Regions from separate parts of the Agrobacterium sp. 22094 genome, predicted to be linked through region 3. Evidence: predicted binding sites of a transcription regulator. Region 3 holds the regulator's gene; each other region holds the start of a gene.
The links. Region 3 encodes LexA, which represses DNA repair genes until DNA is damaged. Its sites were predicted from a motif close to TGTTCNNNNTGTGTTCNG; they were not measured.
Positions count from the first base shown of each region.

Region 1 (4,209 bases), 670 kb from region 3:
TCAACCAGACGGACGGCTTTGACGACCTTATCGTGTCCTTCAACGACCAAACCCCTCGTGTGCAGCAACTTGCGAATGGCCAAGCTGATCTGTCGTCGATCGAAACCGTATTGTGACTTCAAAGCCCAACTGAGCTCGATCAGAGTGAGAAGCGTTACGAAGACAGTGTAGTCGCGGCCAATCCCTGCTCCGAAACGCAGTGCTGCGTCCCGTTGGCCTGGCTCATCATCAACGAAAAGACGAAGAACGACGTTCGTATCCACGCCATAGACCATCATGCAGCGGCATCCGCCTGATCATCATCGGTATCGACGACGTTATGGCCTGCAGCCTTGCTGACGGTCTCGTCTATTTCTTCCAAGGTGGCACGGCCCTTGGGAGGCTTACCTAAAAGGCCAGCGAGATCATTGAAATCAACATTCTTTGGCGTCAGCACCACTTCGCCATCGATGATGGAGTAGACGACCTGATCACCGGGCCTGAGGTCGAGCGCTTCACGCATGTCTTTCGGCAACGTCACCTGCCCCTTCGACGAAACGACAACTTCCCATCCCATTATGAGCACCCGTAAAAAAAAACTTCATATGGCGGAAATCTTATCATTCATCCGCCAGAAACACAAATGCACGATTTATCGCGAAAGCTCCTTCAAACCCAGCCTAATCAGCTTGGCGCTGTCTCCCCCCTCACCACCATTCTTCAAGGCGGCGGCCACGGCGTTGGCAGCCTGATCGCGCGAATAGCCGAGATTGGTCAAAGCCGAGACGGCATCGGCCACAGGCGCGGGCGCCGCGCCTTCGCCGATCTCCTGCTTGAGACCGATGGCACCTGCCGCTTCTCCGGCAAAAGCAGGCGCCTTGTTGCGCAATTCGGTGACGATGCGGATCGCAACCTTCGGGCCAACGCCGGGTGCGCGGGAGACAACAGCCTTGTCCTGCAGTGCAATAGCGTTGGCGAGTTCGGAAGGCGAGAGGGTGGAGAGAACCGCAAGCGCCACCTTGGAGCCCACACCCTGCACGCTCTGCAACAGATTGAACCACTCGCGCTCAAGAGCGCTCATGAAGCCGAAAAGCTTCAACTGGTCCTCGCGCACATAGGTCTCGATGAATAGCACCACAGCCTCGCCCGCGGAACCAAGCCTGGACAGAGTGCGCGCCGAACAATGCGCCACGTAGCAGACGCCATGAACGTCAACGAGAACGTAGTCGTCGCCGATTTCCTCTATGGTGCCTTTGAGTTTGCCGATCATGGTCACGTCCGTGATATTTGAGAAAGAGGTGAAAAGCCGAAGAACGCCCGCTTAGCCCGCAGCAAGAAGCCGGCGCATCCGGTCGCCCCCGCGGTTGTGCGCGTGGCAGATGGCAATCGCCAGGGCATCGGCGGCGTCATTACCCTTGAACTCGGCCTTTGGCATCAGGATTTTCAGCATCATGTGGATCTGCTGCTTTTCACCATGCCCCACACCGATCACCGCCTTCTTCACGGCATTCGGCGCATATTCGGATACGGGCAGGCCAGCGCGGGCGGGGACGAGCATGGCAATGCCACGCGCCTGGCCAAGCTTCAGGGTCGCCACCGCGTCCTTGTTGACGAAGGTTTGCTCCACCGCCGCCTCATCCGGCTGATAGGAATGAACGACATCCGCCAGCCCGTCATGCAACTGACAAAGGCGCGAAGCGAGGTCCATGTCGCCATCCGACGTTACCGTGCCGGACGCCACGAAACGCAGGCTGTTGCCGATCGTCTCAATGACGCCCCAGCCCGTACGCCTTAAGCCCGGATCAATGCCGATAATTCGAATCGCGTTTTGCATGTCTCACCCTATCGTCTGGTCAGGAAACCTGCCAGCCATAAGTGAACAAAACAAAAACATTCGATGAGAAAATGCGCCGCGCCAGCGGATCGCCATCCACGCTCAGGCCGTCAGTTTTTTTGAACCATGGATCAATTCGCTGCGACGAGGATGGCAAACACGACGCCACACATTAAATAAGGTCCTAAATAAAGGCCGGAAGGAGCATGCCATGATTCCCTTTTCCATTCTCGATCTATCGCCGATTGGCGATGGGGAGAACGCAAGCCAGGCGCTCGACAATTCGCGCCGCATGGCGATCAAGGCGGAGGAACACGGCTATGAGCGTTTCTGGCTGGCCGAGCATCACGGCATGCCGGGTATCGCAAGTGCCGCCACATCGATCGTGATTGCCCATGTGGGTGCTGCAACCTCACGCATCCGCGTCGGCTCGGGCGGCGTCATGCTGCCCAACCACTCGCCACTGGTGATCGCTGAACAGTTCGGCACGCTTGCCGCTCTTCTGCCGGGTCGTGTCGATCTCGGACTTGGCCGCGCACCCGGAACGGATATGCGCACCGCGCGCGCGCTTCGCCGCAATCTCGATGCCGGGGCCGAAAACTTCCCGCATGATATTGTCGAGCTTCAGCGCTATCTCGGCGCGCCCGAACCGGATCAGGCGATCCTTGCCGTGCCGGGCGTGAACTCGAACGTGCCGATCTGGCTGCTGGGCTCCAGCATCTACAGCGCGCATCTGGCCGCAGCCCTTGGCCTGCCCTATTCCTTCGCCTCGCATTTCGCGCCGGATATGCTGATGGATGCAATCGCCATCTACCGCGAGCGCTTCCAGCCTTCTGCTACGCTCTCGGAGCCCTATGTCATGGTGGGCATCATGGGCGTCGGTGCGGATACGGATGAGGAAGCCCGTCATCTGTTCACATCGGCCCAGCAGCAATTCGTCAATCTGCGCAAGAACGTCCGCACGCCCTTCCCGCGGCCGGTCGAGAGCATGGACGGCTACTGGAACGACATGGAGCGCATCACCGTCGAACATACGCTGCGTTACGCCGCCGTAGGCTCACACGCGACCATCGATCGCAAACTCCAGCAGTTCCTGGGCGAGACCGGCGCGGATGAATTGATCGTCTCCATGCCAATCCACGACATCAACAAGCGGCTGCGGTCTGTCGAGGTTTTCGCCGAGGTACGGGAAGGTGTGAAAAAGGCGGCCTGAGCCGACTGTGTTCTAACACCCCTCTGCCACTATCATCATTGAAATTGAAAAAGGCCGGAGCAAATCCGGCCTTTTGTACTTAGGATTTGTCGCTTTCGATTGCCGTCCTCAAATCGAACGGAACCCGAGAGTATCAGGCTGACAGCTTCGCCATGACTTCTTCGGACACTTCGAAGTTCGAATAGACGTTCTGCACGTCGTCATCGTCTTCCAGGTTGTCGATCAGCTTCATCAGCGACTGCGCCTTTTCCTCATCCACCGGAACGGTGTTCTGCGGACGCCAGACAGCCTTGACGCTGTCGGCTTCGCCGAGGGTCGCTTCAAGCGCCTTGGAGACTTCGTTGATGTCTTCGAAGCCGCAGATGATCGTGTGGCCGTCTTCGCTGCTTTCCACGTCTTCGGCACCGGCTTCGATCGCCGCTTCCATTACCTTGTCCGCATCGCCAACCGAAGCCTTGTAGGTAATTTCGCCCACGCGGTCGAAGGAGAAGGAGACCGAACCGGTTTCGCCAAGTGCGCCGCCGGCCTTGGTGAAGATCGAGCGAATGTTGGATGCCGTGCGGTTGCGGTTGTCCGTCAGCGCTTCGACGATAACCGCCGTACCGCCGGGGCCGTAGCCCTCGTAGCGAACGGAATCGTAGTTTTCCGCATCCGCGCCGGACGCCTTCTTGATGGCGCGGTCGATATTGTCCTTCGGCATGGACTGCGCCTTGGCGTTCTGCACGGCCAGGCGAAGAGCAGCATTCATGGTCGGGTCCGGAAGACCGGACTTGGCTGCAACGGTGATTTCACGCGCAAGCTTGGAGAACATCTTCGAACGGATCGAATCCTGTTTCCCCTTGCGATGCATGATGTTCTTGAACTGTGAATGGCCAGCCATGGCACCCCTGATCGGATCGTTTGTTTGGATTGTGGGCCTTATAAGTGCGATGGCGCGGCTGTTCAAGCCCGTAACCCCCTTCTTCTCGCATCCACATGACAGCGCTGCAAGGAACAGAAATCCTCTCCCGCCGTTGTGATCACAGGCGGCGCGATCATGACCGGATCGCTGCCGGAAGGAACAGGAACCGCAAGGAGATCACTGAATGGTAAGTCTGACTGAAGCACGCGAACAACCCGCCCGTCAGCTTTGGGACGAGATTAATTCCGTCCATGCAGGCATGCTGGGTCTGGAAGGTCTCCA
Region 1 covers NZ_JBQEPX010000001.1:271,931-276,139, reverse strand. Annotated here, with positions in the region: gene ACTJK5_RS01320 (PIN domain-containing protein) at 1-278, opposite strand, end outside; gene ACTJK5_RS01315 (AbrB/MazE/SpoVT family DNA-binding domain-containing protein) at 275-556, opposite strand; gene ruvA (Holliday junction branch migration protein RuvA) at 632-1,249, opposite strand; gene ruvC (crossover junction endodeoxyribonuclease RuvC) at 1,301-1,813, opposite strand; gene ACTJK5_RS01300 (LLM class flavin-dependent oxidoreductase) at 2,025-3,026, shown strand; gene ACTJK5_RS01295 (YebC/PmpR family DNA-binding transcriptional regulator) at 3,160-3,906, opposite strand; gene ACTJK5_RS01290 (pyridoxamine 5'-phosphate oxidase family protein) at 4,112-4,209, shown strand, end outside.
Region 1: ruvC (crossover junction endodeoxyribonuclease RuvC) is a predicted target of LexA. The motif match lies at 1,855-1,872, and genes of this name have one in related genera.

Region 2 (4,209 bases), on a different contig from region 3:
GCGTGCGGGTTTGGAGGTTCCGGCCCGAATGGCCTGTACACCACTATCAACACGATGGAAAACGAGATCGACACGACGCGCACCTAAACCCCGCTTCTCCAAATCCAGGCAGAGGTCGGACACAAGCTTTCGAGCGTATTTTGCAATGGTTTCTGCAGCAGCAATCGGTTCGGGAAAGAAGCGGCGCACGGTTACCAGTTCCGCCACGCGGACCGGCTCTATCGGTTCCGACAGGATACCGTGAGCCTGATCCAGCCTGCGCCCAACCTCCGGTCCGAACCGCAAGGTGATCGGCGCGCGCGGCGCAGCTGCCAATTCTCCGATGCGGCGAAAGCCCAGGACCTTCAGCTCATTGACCAGATGTGCATCCAGCCGCAGGGCGGCAAGCGGGAGAGGCGCGAGCGCTTCTCGCACGCTGCCTTCAGGTAAAATGGTGACGGCTTCGCGCCCGAAACGGGCAAGCGCGTGAGCCGCGCCCCAGCTTTCGGCAATTGCCGCACGCGCCGTAAAACCCAGCGCATGCAGGCGATTGATCATTCCCGTCAGCATCAGTCTTTCATTGCCATGCAGGTGATCGGCCCCTGTCGTATCGAGCACCAGCCCATCGGGCGTATCCGGCGCGACGATGGGGGCATAGATGCGTAGAAACCAGAAGGCCAGATCCTCAAGGGCTTTTGCATCCTCCACCGGCTTCAAGTCTTCGACAATAAGGCCTGGTAGAATGGCCTGCGCCTTGCTGGCCGGCATGCCGGGGCGCAAGCCCGCCTTCAGCGCGGCACTATTCAGAGCAGCCACGAGCCGGCGGCTTCCCTGGCGGGCGATCATGACGACCGGAGTTTCAACCGGCGGCGCTTCGTCCCCAAGCATCCTGCGGTATCGATCCGTCTGCCATGTCGGCAGGTATAGCGAGACGACCCTCTGCATCACAGGCTTCCACTTCCAGTTCAAAAGGTTCGCCGCCCCGAACACGCAGCAATTCTACAAACCAGCGTGACCGCCCTACCCCGCGTACCGGCAGCGGGGTGGAGGGACGCATGGAAATGCGCCATCGGGTGACGGCGGCGGTCGGCTGACCAAAATCGGCGACACCGCTCACATGACGCCAGCGGCGAAGCGCTATGGCTGCCACGCCCGAAGCTTCCGCCGTCAGTTGCAGACGCCGCGACATGTTCATCGGCAGCTTCGACACTTCACCGATCACCGCACCAAAGCCGTTGCAGCGAAGCCCCTCCTCGAAACAATCCAGCACGCCCTTTTCGTCGCGGCATTCGACGATGATCAGCCGGTTATGCGAAAGTCCTGCCTGTGTGAGAGCAGGCATGAAGAGATCGGGACGGGTCACGCACCAAAGAATCTTGCCCTTCAACCGGGCAGCGATCCCCGCACAGAAGAGCGCTGACGCTGCACCGTCCACGGCACCATTTCCGCCGCCGCTCACCTCATGCAGGCTGCCAAGCTTCAGGCCTTGGCCGGGAAGACGCCCATCTATGGCTGGAATATTGAAGGGCAGAGTCTGCTGCTGTCTGGCAGGACCTTGGGTGATCCTCTCCAGCCTTTCTCGCAATTCCTCCACGACAAGCTGTTCTGCGCGCTTCTGCATGACACGAAACTTCTCAGAGCATTCCACGCTAAAAAACTAATGTTCACTTTTTGTTCTAGATTCACAAAAGAGTCAACACGAGTCAGCCGGACTCCTGTGGAGAGGTGGACGATTCCTTTATCTCCCGGCCAATGGCCGTACCGCGATACCTGCCAAGAAGGGCGATGTGACCGCAGGGGTGCGCCGCGGCAGGCAGAGTTTGCCAGCCGCGTAAAACAGCATGAACGAGCCGATCTGGTATGCGAAAATAATGTCGATCTCGACGAAAGAGCGGACGACAAACAGGGCGCAGAGCGAAAACAGGATCAGCGCCTGCGGATCCTGATTGCGCATGAGGATTGACCGCAAGTGACCCAAAAGCGTGCCGTAGAGCAGGATGACAAGCAGAATGAGACCGACGAAACCGTTCTCCACCACCACCTCAATATAGGTGTTGTGGAAATGAAAGCCGCTGCGACCGGAAATGAAGAAATCGTCCCAGAGCCTTTCGGCATCGGAAAAGCCCGGCACCCAGAAGCCTTGATAACCGACACCGAAAATTGGCGCCCGCTTGGCCGCCTCGATCCCCTGCTGCCAGAGATAGGTGCGTCCTGTCAGTGTTGTGTCCTTGCCGAAGACACCGAGGATCGCGTCGAAGAGGCCGAACTGTAGCGCGGCCACGACAAACAGACCGCCCAAGCCAACGGCTGCAAAAAACAGCATCTTCCTATTGCCAGGGGATAAGGCCCAGAGCGGCAGCAGACCCGCCATCATGATGACGACGGCTGCAGTGGTGATCGCGGATGTTGCCGATTGCGATGCAAGCAGGCTGTAGGCCGAGATCAGACCGGCAACGCCCGCGATCGGCAGCCACAAACCTCTTTGGCGCAGCACAAGCACAGAAGCTGCGGCAAAGAGGACGCCAAGCGAGGCATAGAAGCCCAACTGGTTCTTGGAAGAGAATGCGCCGACGAAGCTGGTCGTGCCATCCAGCGCATCGAAAAGATAGGTTCCAAACAGCAGTGAATAGAGAAGAACGATGGTAATGCCGATCAGCGCCCCGCGCGTCAGCGTCTTGATCGATATGACGCGCATGGCAATCAGCGCGCAAACGATGTGCGTCATGTACTGAATGGAGGCGCGCAGGCTGACGGACATGGCGTCCGACCAGAAGCTCGACAGCACGGCCAGAATGCCGAAGGCGAAAATCCAGAAGTAGCGGGTGTAATTGCCGAGCACCCGGCGATAATCCACGACGACCAGAGGCAGCCAGATGGCGTAATAGGCAAGGATCGAAACCTGGCCGAACTTCGACGAATAGGCGAAGACGAAGAAGGACAGCGCGACTGCCGCCGTTCCGTAGAGCCCGTTTCTGTCAGGATCGATCAGTGCCGATTTCGCAATCCGCATGGCAGCCTCACTGCATCAGCACTTCCGAGGAAACCTTGATAACGTCGCCAGGCTCAAGGGCCGTGGTTTCGTCAACCTTGATTTCCTTCGATTTTCCCTTGTCCTCACGCACAACGACATAGGAAATCGAGGCCGACTTGCCGGACGGATCGAAGCGCAGAGCTTCCGCCGATTGCGCCAAGGCCTCCGACATGAGTTCGCGGCTGGTGGAAAGCTGCAGGTTCAGCTTCTGCAATTCGGCCTGCGTATCCTGCAATTCCTTGGAGCGCTGCGCGTCCCAGTCGTTTCGCAGGTTGATCTCATCCTGGATCGCCTTGTTGATATCCTGCTTGGCGCGCAAAGCATTCGTATCGATGTCGAGAAGCGTCGCCTCAACCTCGGCTGCGCGTTCTTCCGCCGAGATACGACGCTGAGCAAGCGCAAGACCCTGCTCGTTCAAGCGATTGACCTTTTCCCGGTCTTCATTTGCCAATTGCAACTGACGCTGCTGGCTCTCTGCCTTCTTGCGCAGAGATTCCACTTCCGCATCCAGCAGTTCACGCAAATCCTTCAACGCTTTCAATTGAAGCGTATAGCGCTCGGTGCGAGACTTCATCAGCGCACTTTCGCTTTCCAGGAGCGCATCGATATTGACGACCTTTTCCATTTCAGGCGTCTTCTTGATCTCCTGATCGCCGCTCACTTCGGCAAGCAACCTTGCCTGACGCGCCAGAAGACGGCCGCGCTGGTCGTCATAGACGGCGGCGTCGCCACGGGCATTGATAAAGTCACGGGCAAAACGCTGCCCTGCATCGGAACGGCGCAAACCACCCGCGAGGCTGACAGCCTTCAGAACCGTCATATTGGGCGCATAGGGATATTCGCCGGGCGTTTGCACATCACCCGTCAGGAAGACCGGACGGAACTGGGCAACTTCGACGGAGGCTGATGGAAGGTTGCGCAGAGCAAACTTGCTTTGAAGCTGCGCCCCGATCGCCTCTCCCACCTCGCCTGCCGTCTTTCCGGCAACATTTAACTGGCCGATGAAGGGAAGCGCCAGCGTGCCTGACGGGCCGACCGAGTAATCGCCATTGATCACATCCCAGTTGCGGATGGTGCCGTCTGCCGGCTGCCATTCGGCAACGCGGATGCGAAGCTTGTCAGCGGTTCCGAGGCGGTATTGGCCATCCTGCGCAAGCGCGCTGAGCGGACTGGTGAAGAGCAGCGCCGCGGCAACAGCC
Region 2 covers NZ_JBQEPX010000002.1:429,710-433,918, forward strand. Annotated here, with positions in the region: gene ACTJK5_RS14410 (DUF6504 family protein) at 1-924, opposite strand, end outside; gene ACTJK5_RS14415 (ImuA family protein) at 839-1,600, opposite strand; gene ACTJK5_RS14420 (O-antigen ligase family protein) at 1,718-2,989, opposite strand; gene ACTJK5_RS14425 (polysaccharide biosynthesis/export family protein) at 2,997-4,209, opposite strand, start outside.
Region 2: ACTJK5_RS14415 (ImuA family protein) is a predicted target of LexA. The motif match lies at 1,641-1,658, and genes of this name have one in related genera.

Region 3 (4,209 bases):
GGAACGGCAGCGCGACCGAAGGAGCCGTCTTCGAGGTACACGTCGACCTCGACCGTGGGGTTGCCACGGCTATCGAGGATTTCGCGTGCGATGATGTCGGTAATGGCTGTCATGGTCTCTCCCTTGGGACTGGAACAGATGAATTTCAGTCGCTTGTCTTAGAGCGCATCGGCAAAACTGTGAAGCCGTTTTCGAGCCGGACGGCGGATAAGCGATTCTGAAAAGTGTGAAAGGTCATTGCAACTTCGCTGTAGACGAAGCGTGAGAAATTACAATGACGACGCCCAGCATCAGGCGTCGCCCAACCTATAAAAATCGATTAGGCCAAAATCAGGCGGCCTTGGCGATAGCGTCAAACGCCAGAAGCTTCTCCAGAAGCTTCGGCATATCCTTCAGATGAACCATGTTGGGGCCGTCGGAAGGGGCATTGTCCGGGTCTTCATGGGTCTCGACAAACAGTCCGGCAATGCCGACGGCCACGGCTGCGCGCGACAATGTCTCGACGAATTCGCGCTGACCACCCGTCGACCCACCCTGCCCGCCTGGCTGCTGCACGGAATGCGTCGCATCGAACACCACCGGCGCACCGAGCGAGGCCATAATCGGCAACGAGCGCATGTCGGAGACAAGCGTGTTATAGCCGAAAGATGCGCCGCGTTCGCAGAGCAGAACGTTCGGATTGCCGCTCTCGTTGAGCTTTGCCAGCACGTTCTTCATGTCCCAGGGCGCCAGGAACTGGCCTTTCTTCACATTGATCACGCGACCGGTCTTTGCGGCGGCGATCAGAAGATCGGTCTGGCGACTGAGGAAGGCCGGGATTTGCAGGACATCGACGGTTTCGGCGACAATGGCGCACTGCTCTTCCGTATGGATGTCGGTCAGGACAGGGAAGCCATATTCCTTCTTGAGATCGGCAAAGATCTCCATGGCCTTGTCGAGACCGATGCCACGCTGTCCGGAGAGCGATGTGCGGTTGGCCTTGTCGAAGGATGACTTATAGACAAGCCCGATGCCGAGCTTGCCGCAAAGCTCATGCAGCGTGCCGGCAATCATGAAAGCGTGGTCGCGGCTTTCCATCTGGCACGGACCGGCGATCAGCGAAAACCGCTCTGTGTTGGAGAAGGCGACAGCGCCTTTGCCTTCGCCAGCGACCACTTTCAAATTGTTCTTCAAAGTCATCTCATTCCTCACGACACATGCGCCGGACATCGCCGGCAACCGCTTAATTTGCGATGTTGCACAGGCATTAGCAGCAAGCGCGCCATGTGTCACGAGATGAGGGAGCACCAACCGCTTGCCCTTTAGCCGGCATTCGCCTTCCGGACGACATCGGGATTGGCCTCGGAAGACTGCACGAACGGCCCGACTGCGCGCACCGCGTCGGAAAATCCAGCACTTCCCTTCAGCCCTTCCAATTCTTCGGGCTTGAAGCCTTGAGTCAGCAACATGCGATAAACGTTCTCGCTGTTCTCACCACCGGCGGAAACCCAAGCCGGTAGCGATGCCTCCCAGGCCTTCTTCTCACGCTGGTTTCGGTCGGCAACGATTGCAAGCTTGATCAGTCCACCGATCGGAATGGGAATGCCGTTCACCGCAAGATCGGGGATGAAGCTCGCCGGATGAACGCCGCCAAGCGCGTGATTTTTCAGGATCCGTGCACAGTTATTGTCGCGCGTCGGCTCCTTGTTCTGCGAAACGCGCTTCTGATTGAGTTGAACGATGAGCTTGCAATTGGCCATCGTCGTGTTCAGCAGCAACCGGTCATACTCCTTGCGCTTCAAAGCTTCCGGTGAATTGGGATCGAGGGTCTGGCAACCGGCCAGCGCAATCAGCATTCCGATAAGGGTAAATCTAACGAGCTTCATAAAAATGTCCCTGCCCCGAAAAAACGCTGCAAGGCAGCGCCGTAGAGCTACGATAACTTTGTTGATAATGCTTCGAATGGCTTGGCCTTCATACCACAGGATGACCGGATCGTGTGATCCTCGAAGCAGCTTGTAGATACCCGCAAAAATGAAATCATCAACCTGGAGAGGAAAAAGACGCCCAACACCGTAAAGAAGCTATGAACTTCTACCATTGCGCGGATAACAGGACTGCGAATTGATGAGGCGGAGACGTTTGCGGAATTTTAAGGGATTGCAGAACACATATGGAACATATAGTGTTCGTTCTGTATTTGTTTCGCGAATCTTCGCCACGTATTCCAAGGGTTTTCTTCATGCTCACGCGCAAACAGCAGGAACTGCTTCTTTTCATTCATGAGCGAATGAAAGAGTCCGGCGTGCCGCCATCTTTCGATGAGATGAAAGATGCCCTCGACCTCGCCTCGAAATCCGGCATCCATCGGCTGATTACCGCTTTGGAAGAACGCGGCTTCATCCGCCGCTTGCCGAACAGGGCAAGAGCCCTGGAAGTCATCAAGCTTCCGGAAGCCTATTCCGCACCCGCACAGAAGCCGCCGCGCGGTTTTTCGCCAAGCGTGATCGAGGGCAGCCTCGGAAAAGCCAAACCGCCTGAGCCGGCTCCCGCGCCGAAGCCAGCAAACGATCAGATCTCCTCCGCTGTCACCGTTCCTGTGATGGGACGCATCGCCGCCGGTGTGCCGATCTCCGCTATCCAGAACAACACCCACGATGTTGTCGTACCCGTCGATATGCTGGGCACGGGCGAGCATTATGCGCTTGAGGTCAAGGGTGACTCGATGATCGAGGCTGGCATCTTCGATGGTGACACCGTCATCATCCGCAACGGCAGCACCGCCAACCCCGGCGATATCATCGTCGCACTGGTGGATGATGAAGAAGCCACCTTGAAGCGCTTCCGCCGCAAGGGTGCTTCCATCGCCCTGGAGGCCGCGAACCCAGCCTATGAGACCCGCATCTTCGGACCGGATCGGGTAAAGATTCAGGGCAAGCTGGTCGGTCTCATTCGTCGCTATCACTGAGCGAACGATAGTCGGCTCAGACTGGCTGCCTGTGCTCTTGCAGAGGCAAGACGCGCAGACCTCGTTGGCAGATGCGGCGATGTGCTGCCTCTGATCGCGCCGAGGTCTCGACGCTGGTTCTCTTCGTCTTCGTCTTCGTCTTCGTCTTTCTCGTTATCCTCATTCTCGATCCGAGGATGAGGAAAAGATTGGCGGATGGTCGGGTGCATGCCGATCATGGCCTTCGAACGGCGGCAATCTTTCAGTGCCACCGACAAGCGCCCTCGCCCGTCGCTTCTAAGAGCAGGACTTACAGACGCGGCTAATCCACCTCGCGGCTACCATCCGACAAGGTGGACAGTCTCACCGCCCCTTTTCCGTTCTGCCTGTCGATTCCCGGTCCCGCTCATATTGGCGCAATGCCGGGAAATCCGGCAGCCAAGCCTCACGGCGGACCGTCCAAAGCTCGTAGGTCGGCTCGAACTGATCTGGTGAATCCAGAGAACCGAGATTGACCTCGATTTCGTCGTCGCTTTTTCCGAAGACCGGCGATCCGCAGTTGGGACAGAAGAAGCGGCCATTATAGCTGCGTATTTCTCCTTCGATGGTCACGGCATCCTGCGGGAAGATGGCGGATGCGTGGAAGAGCGCGCCGTGGTGCTTGCGACAATCCATGCAGTGACAAATCCCGATACGATAGGGCTCACCGACTATCGAAAGCCTCACGCTGCCGCAGGCACAACCGCCAGATTTCATGTTCATCTCGACCGCTCCATTTGCTTGACGCCTTCCCATCAAACCGCGACGAACCGATGAAGTTCATTCTGCTTCTGTTTTCGGAAAGGTGAGAGCGGCGAACGCATCAATTCATATGATATCTGACATGACAGACTCGGCCTGTATGTCCTCTCGCTCATGCGTTAGGACGATGGACAGAGAAATAACATTCGCACTTTTGCACCGCATGGACGCTTTTGCTGATCGCATGCGATTCAAGTGGCCGTATCACCAGAAGGAGACAACATGTACGATCTTTACATCGCCAACAAGAACTACTCCTCCTGGTCTCTCCGGCCTTGGGTGCTGATGCGGACATTGGAGATTCCCTTCAAAGAGAATCTCGTCCCGTTCAACGATCCCGATCCCAAGCATGGCTTCACGCACTTCTCCCCCACAGGCAAGGTGCCCTGCCTCGTGGATGGCGATGTCACCATCTGGGACTCGCTTGCAATCATCGAGTACCTGGCGGAACGGCATGATGGTGTTTGGGCTGAGGATGCCAA
Region 3 covers NZ_JBQEPX010000001.1:939,155-943,363, reverse strand. Annotated here, with positions in the region: gene eno (phosphopyruvate hydratase) at 1-113, opposite strand, end outside; gene kdsA (3-deoxy-8-phosphooctulonate synthase) at 331-1,179, opposite strand; gene ACTJK5_RS04480 (hypothetical protein) at 1,302-1,865, opposite strand; gene lexA (transcriptional repressor LexA) at 2,222-2,947, shown strand; gene ACTJK5_RS04470 (hypothetical protein) at 2,941-3,198, opposite strand; gene ACTJK5_RS04465 (GFA family protein) at 3,290-3,688, opposite strand; gene ACTJK5_RS04460 (glutathione S-transferase family protein) at 3,950-4,209, shown strand, end outside.

Region 4 (4,209 bases), 930 kb from region 3:
AATCAAGGAGCTGATTGGCAAGTCGTCGCATGAGGTGGAGAGCGGCGTGAAGCTGGTTCAGCAGACCGGCGATGCGCTCAAGACGATCAGTCACCACGTCGAAGCCGTCAATGAGCACATGGGCGCGATTGCCACCTCATCCCAGGAACAGGCGACGGGTCTTTCGGAAGTGAACACAGCCGTCAACCAGATGGACCAGACGACGCAACAGAATGCCGCCCTCGTGCAGGAAACCACCACCGCAACCTCTGCACTGGCGACAGAAAGCGAGAGGCTGCGTGCGCTACTCGAGCAGTTCAAGCTGGCCGATCACGCGCAGCAAGGTGCCAACCGAGAGGGCTATATGCGTATGGCCGGTTGATGGACGGAAAGGCGCTCTTCAACCACCGGGGAGAGTGCCAGCCTATCAGGCGACGTCGGCTTCGGCAGCATCCTGCCGAAGCGGCCGAAAGCTCATTCGATGAAGTGAGCAGGCGCCATGGGCTTCGATGGCCCGAAGGTGCACGGGCGTTCCGTAACCCGCATGAAGCTCGAAGCCGTAGGCGGTATGCACAGTCCCGGCCCGCTCCATCATCCGGTCTCTTGTAACCTTGGCGATGATCGACGCGGCAGCAATCGACAGGGATCGCGCATCTCCCTTGGTCACGGCCTTTGCTTCGCAAGACATGCCCGGCGGTTTGTCGCGCCCATCGGCCAACACCAGCCGAGGCGCAAGCTCAAGCCCAAGGACGGCGCGGCGCATGGCATCGAGGCTTGCGCGCAGTATATTGATCCGGTCGATCAGCACCGGACCGGATGACGCAACGGAGACGATCGAGGTTTCCACGATCTTCGTAAACAGCACTTCCCGCTTTGCCTTGGTGAGCTTCTTGGAATCATCAAGGCCGTCAGGAATATTGTCGGGATCAAGAATGACGGCGGCGGCAACGACCGGACCGGCCAAAGGGCCTCGGCCAGCCTCATCGGTCCCGGCCACGGGCCACAGGCCGCGCTGGCGTGCTTCTAGCTCCATGCTGAAGTCGGGGCTCGCCGGAGCAAGATCGAACAGGGCAGGAGAATCGGATGCTGTGCGTCGCTTCATGCGGCGGAAACTTGCACAGACACCCGATCTCCCGCAAGCCCCCGGTGCGGCGATAGACAACCCGTAGGGCGTGGTTGTCATCCATGGCTCAAGAGGCCAGGGTCGTTTTCCTATAGGGCGGCGGAAAACGAGAAATCGCACGCGAGGCGGCGGAACCGGGGGCAATGCCGGTACGTCAGGGACGCGCACCGAACATTTCTTCGAAGAGGGGCTTCACAGCCGTGGTTTCGGCGCAGCTCTGTGGAGACGCGCCAAGAACCCATGTCGTAAGCGGTAGCTGGACCGAGCGTCTCCTTCCTTCAAAGCAAGGAGAGCTGCACGCCGGCACCGCTGGGTGGGGCAAAGAGATCGTCACGCAGCTGGATGCCCCTGCGAATGAGACCGAGCCTTTTAGTCGCCATTTCGAAGCGGCGGCTGATCTGCCACGCATAGGGTCCAGCACCCTTCATGCGCTTGCCAAACTCCGAGTCATATTCCTTGCCGTCGCGCATGGAGCGCACCAGCGACATGACATGGCGGTAGCGATCCGGGTAGTTGCGCAGCAACCAGTCACGAAACAGCGGGCTGACCTCAAGGGGTAGACGCAGCAGCACATACGAGGCCTCTGTCGCACCGGCGGCTTTACCAGCCTCCAGCACCAGCTCGATCTCATGATCGTTCAATGCTGGGATGACAGGGGCCATCATCACGGCCACTGGTATGCCAGCCTCCGTAAGCGTCTTGACTGCCTCCAACCGTTTCGATGGCGTCGAGGCGCGGGGCTCCATGCTGCGGGCAAGTTTGCGATCGAGCGTTGTCACCGAAATGCCGACCTTGACGAGACCCTTCTTTGCCATGGGCGCCAGAATATCGATGTCGCGCGTGATCAGCGCCGATTTCGTGACAATGGCGACCGGATGTTCCGCCTTGGCCAACACCTCGAGAATCTGGCGCATGATCCGCCATTCCTTTTCGATCGGCTGGTAGGGATCGGTATTGGTGCCGATTGCAATCACCCGCGCCTTGTAGCCCGGCTTGGAAAGCTCGCGTTCCAGAAGCTTGGCGGCGTCCGGCTTGGCAAAAAGCTTCGCTTCGAAGTCGAGGCCGGCCGAAAGTCCCATATAGCTGTGCGTCGGACGGGCGAAGCAATAGATGCAGCCATGCTCGCAGCCGCGATAGGGATTGATCGATCGGTCGAAGGGGATGTCAGGCGATTCGTTGCGGGTAATGATTGTGCGCGGCTTTTCCACCTGCACATCCGTCTTGAACTCCGGCAGTTCTTCGATGATGTCCCAGCCATCGTTAAAGGCTTCATGCTGCAACGTCTCGAAACGACCGCCAGGATTGATGCCCGCACCTCTGCCGCGACGACGATCGATTTCGATCCTCAGGCCAGAGTCATCTGCCAGAGCATTGGCAATATCCGGCGTATGGCCCGGCTGATAGGCAGCCTGCCCCGAAAGCACTTGGTGTCTCATCTGATGCTCCTGACCGGCCTGCGCCAGCGAATTGGATGAAACGATTCCTACGCTAAATATGAGAACAATACAAGAACAAAAGAACTTGGTAGCGCTTTCTCGCGCGGTATGCTGCGCGAGGAGGAGCGCTGCAAAGCAAGAAACAATGGAACTGTCCTGCTGCATTGCATCATTTTGCCGGGTGCCACGACAGAAAATCCATTTGGGTTTCCATGGCGATGCTGTAGGAACTTTATCGTCTGGAACGCACCACAAGTGACGAGAACATGCTGACAGTCATCATGGAATGCCGAAACCAAGAGCCCGAGCTTGCGCATACGCTTTCGGCGCTGGTGACGGGCGCCGTGAAGGGTTTGATCAGCGACGTCATTATTCTCGACCACGCCTCACACGATGGCTCGGCGCGGGTCGCCGAAGCTGCCGGTTGCCGCTTCCATCAGCGCTGGGAGATCGGCGATGTCATTCAATCGATCCGAGGCGAGTGGGTGTTGCTGATCGAGCCGGGCAGCCGTCCGCAGGGCGGCTGGATTGAAGATATTCTCGAATATATGGCGCTAAACGAGCGGCCCGCGCAATTCTCTCCATCGCGCTATTATAAAAAGCCTTTTCTGAAGCGACTGCTTCGCCGCGGTCCGCCACTGGAATTCGGCCTGTTGCTGCGCAAGCAGGATGCGCTCCAACTCGCGAAATCCGGCCTTCCGCCGAAGGAATTTTCAAAATCCCAGAAGCCGCGCAGACTGACCGCGGAGTTGGTGCCAGCATGGGCGCTGCGTCCAACGCGATAGGGATCAGCCCTTCGTGCGGCGCAGATGCTCGTCCAGCCGTGGCATGATTTCCACGAAGTTGCACGGCATGTGGCGATAATCAAGCTGCGCTTTCAAAATGCCGTCCCACGCGTCCTTGCAGGCGCCTGGTGAACCCGGCAGAACGAAGACGAAGGTTGTGTTGACAAGCCCGGCGGTGGCGCGTGACTGGATGGTGGATGTGCCGATCTTGTCATAGGAGATGCGGTGGAACACCTCTGAGAAGCCGTCCATGCGCTTGTCGAACAGGGGCTCCAGGGCTTCCGGCGTCACGTCGCGCCCGGTAAAGCCCGTGCCACCCGTGGTAATGACCACATCGATTTCATCCGACAGCGTCCAGCCTTGCACCTTTTCGCGAATGGCGCCTACGTCATCGGGCACGATCGCACGATCCACAAGACGGTGGCCTGCCTCCTCGATCCGTGCCGCCAGCGTGTTGCCGGATTTGTCGTCCGCCAAAGTGCGCGTGTCAGAGACGGTCAGAACGGCGATACCGACCGGAATGAATTGCCGCTCTCCACCCGTGTTCTTCTCACTCATGACGCTCTCCCTGCAATCGTTCTGGTCTCTTGAACATACCATCCGGGCTTCTGTTCCCGAAGCGATGCTGCTGCGGCCTCCGCTTTCTCCCAGTCGGAAAAAATGCCGAAGCATGTGGCGCCCGAACCGGACATGCGCGCAACATCCGCGCCCTGTGAATGAAGCATTGCCAGCATATCACCGATCTCCGGCAGAAGCTTCACGGCTGGAGGTTGCAGATCGTTTCTGAGCGCGTCCATCATCGAAAGCCAGGAGTGTCCTTGATCCTCAAGCGGTGCGGGAAGGGGTGCATTCTGCTTCTCCTTCAGTAGCCGGAAGACATGCGGTG
Region 4 covers NZ_JBQEPX010000001.1:1,869,007-1,873,215, reverse strand. Annotated here, with positions in the region: gene ACTJK5_RS09070 (methyl-accepting chemotaxis protein) at 1-361, shown strand, start outside; gene ACTJK5_RS09065 (ribonuclease HII) at 407-1,081, opposite strand; gene ACTJK5_RS09060 (PA0069 family radical SAM protein) at 1,381-2,538, opposite strand; gene ACTJK5_RS09055 (glycosyltransferase family A protein) at 2,805-3,323, shown strand; gene moaB (molybdenum cofactor biosynthesis protein B) at 3,327-3,881, opposite strand; gene ACTJK5_RS09045 (4-(cytidine 5'-diphospho)-2-C-methyl-D-erythritol kinase) at 3,878-4,209, opposite strand, start outside.
Region 4: ACTJK5_RS09060 (PA0069 family radical SAM protein) is a predicted target of LexA. The motif match lies at 2,599-2,616, and genes of this name have one in related genera.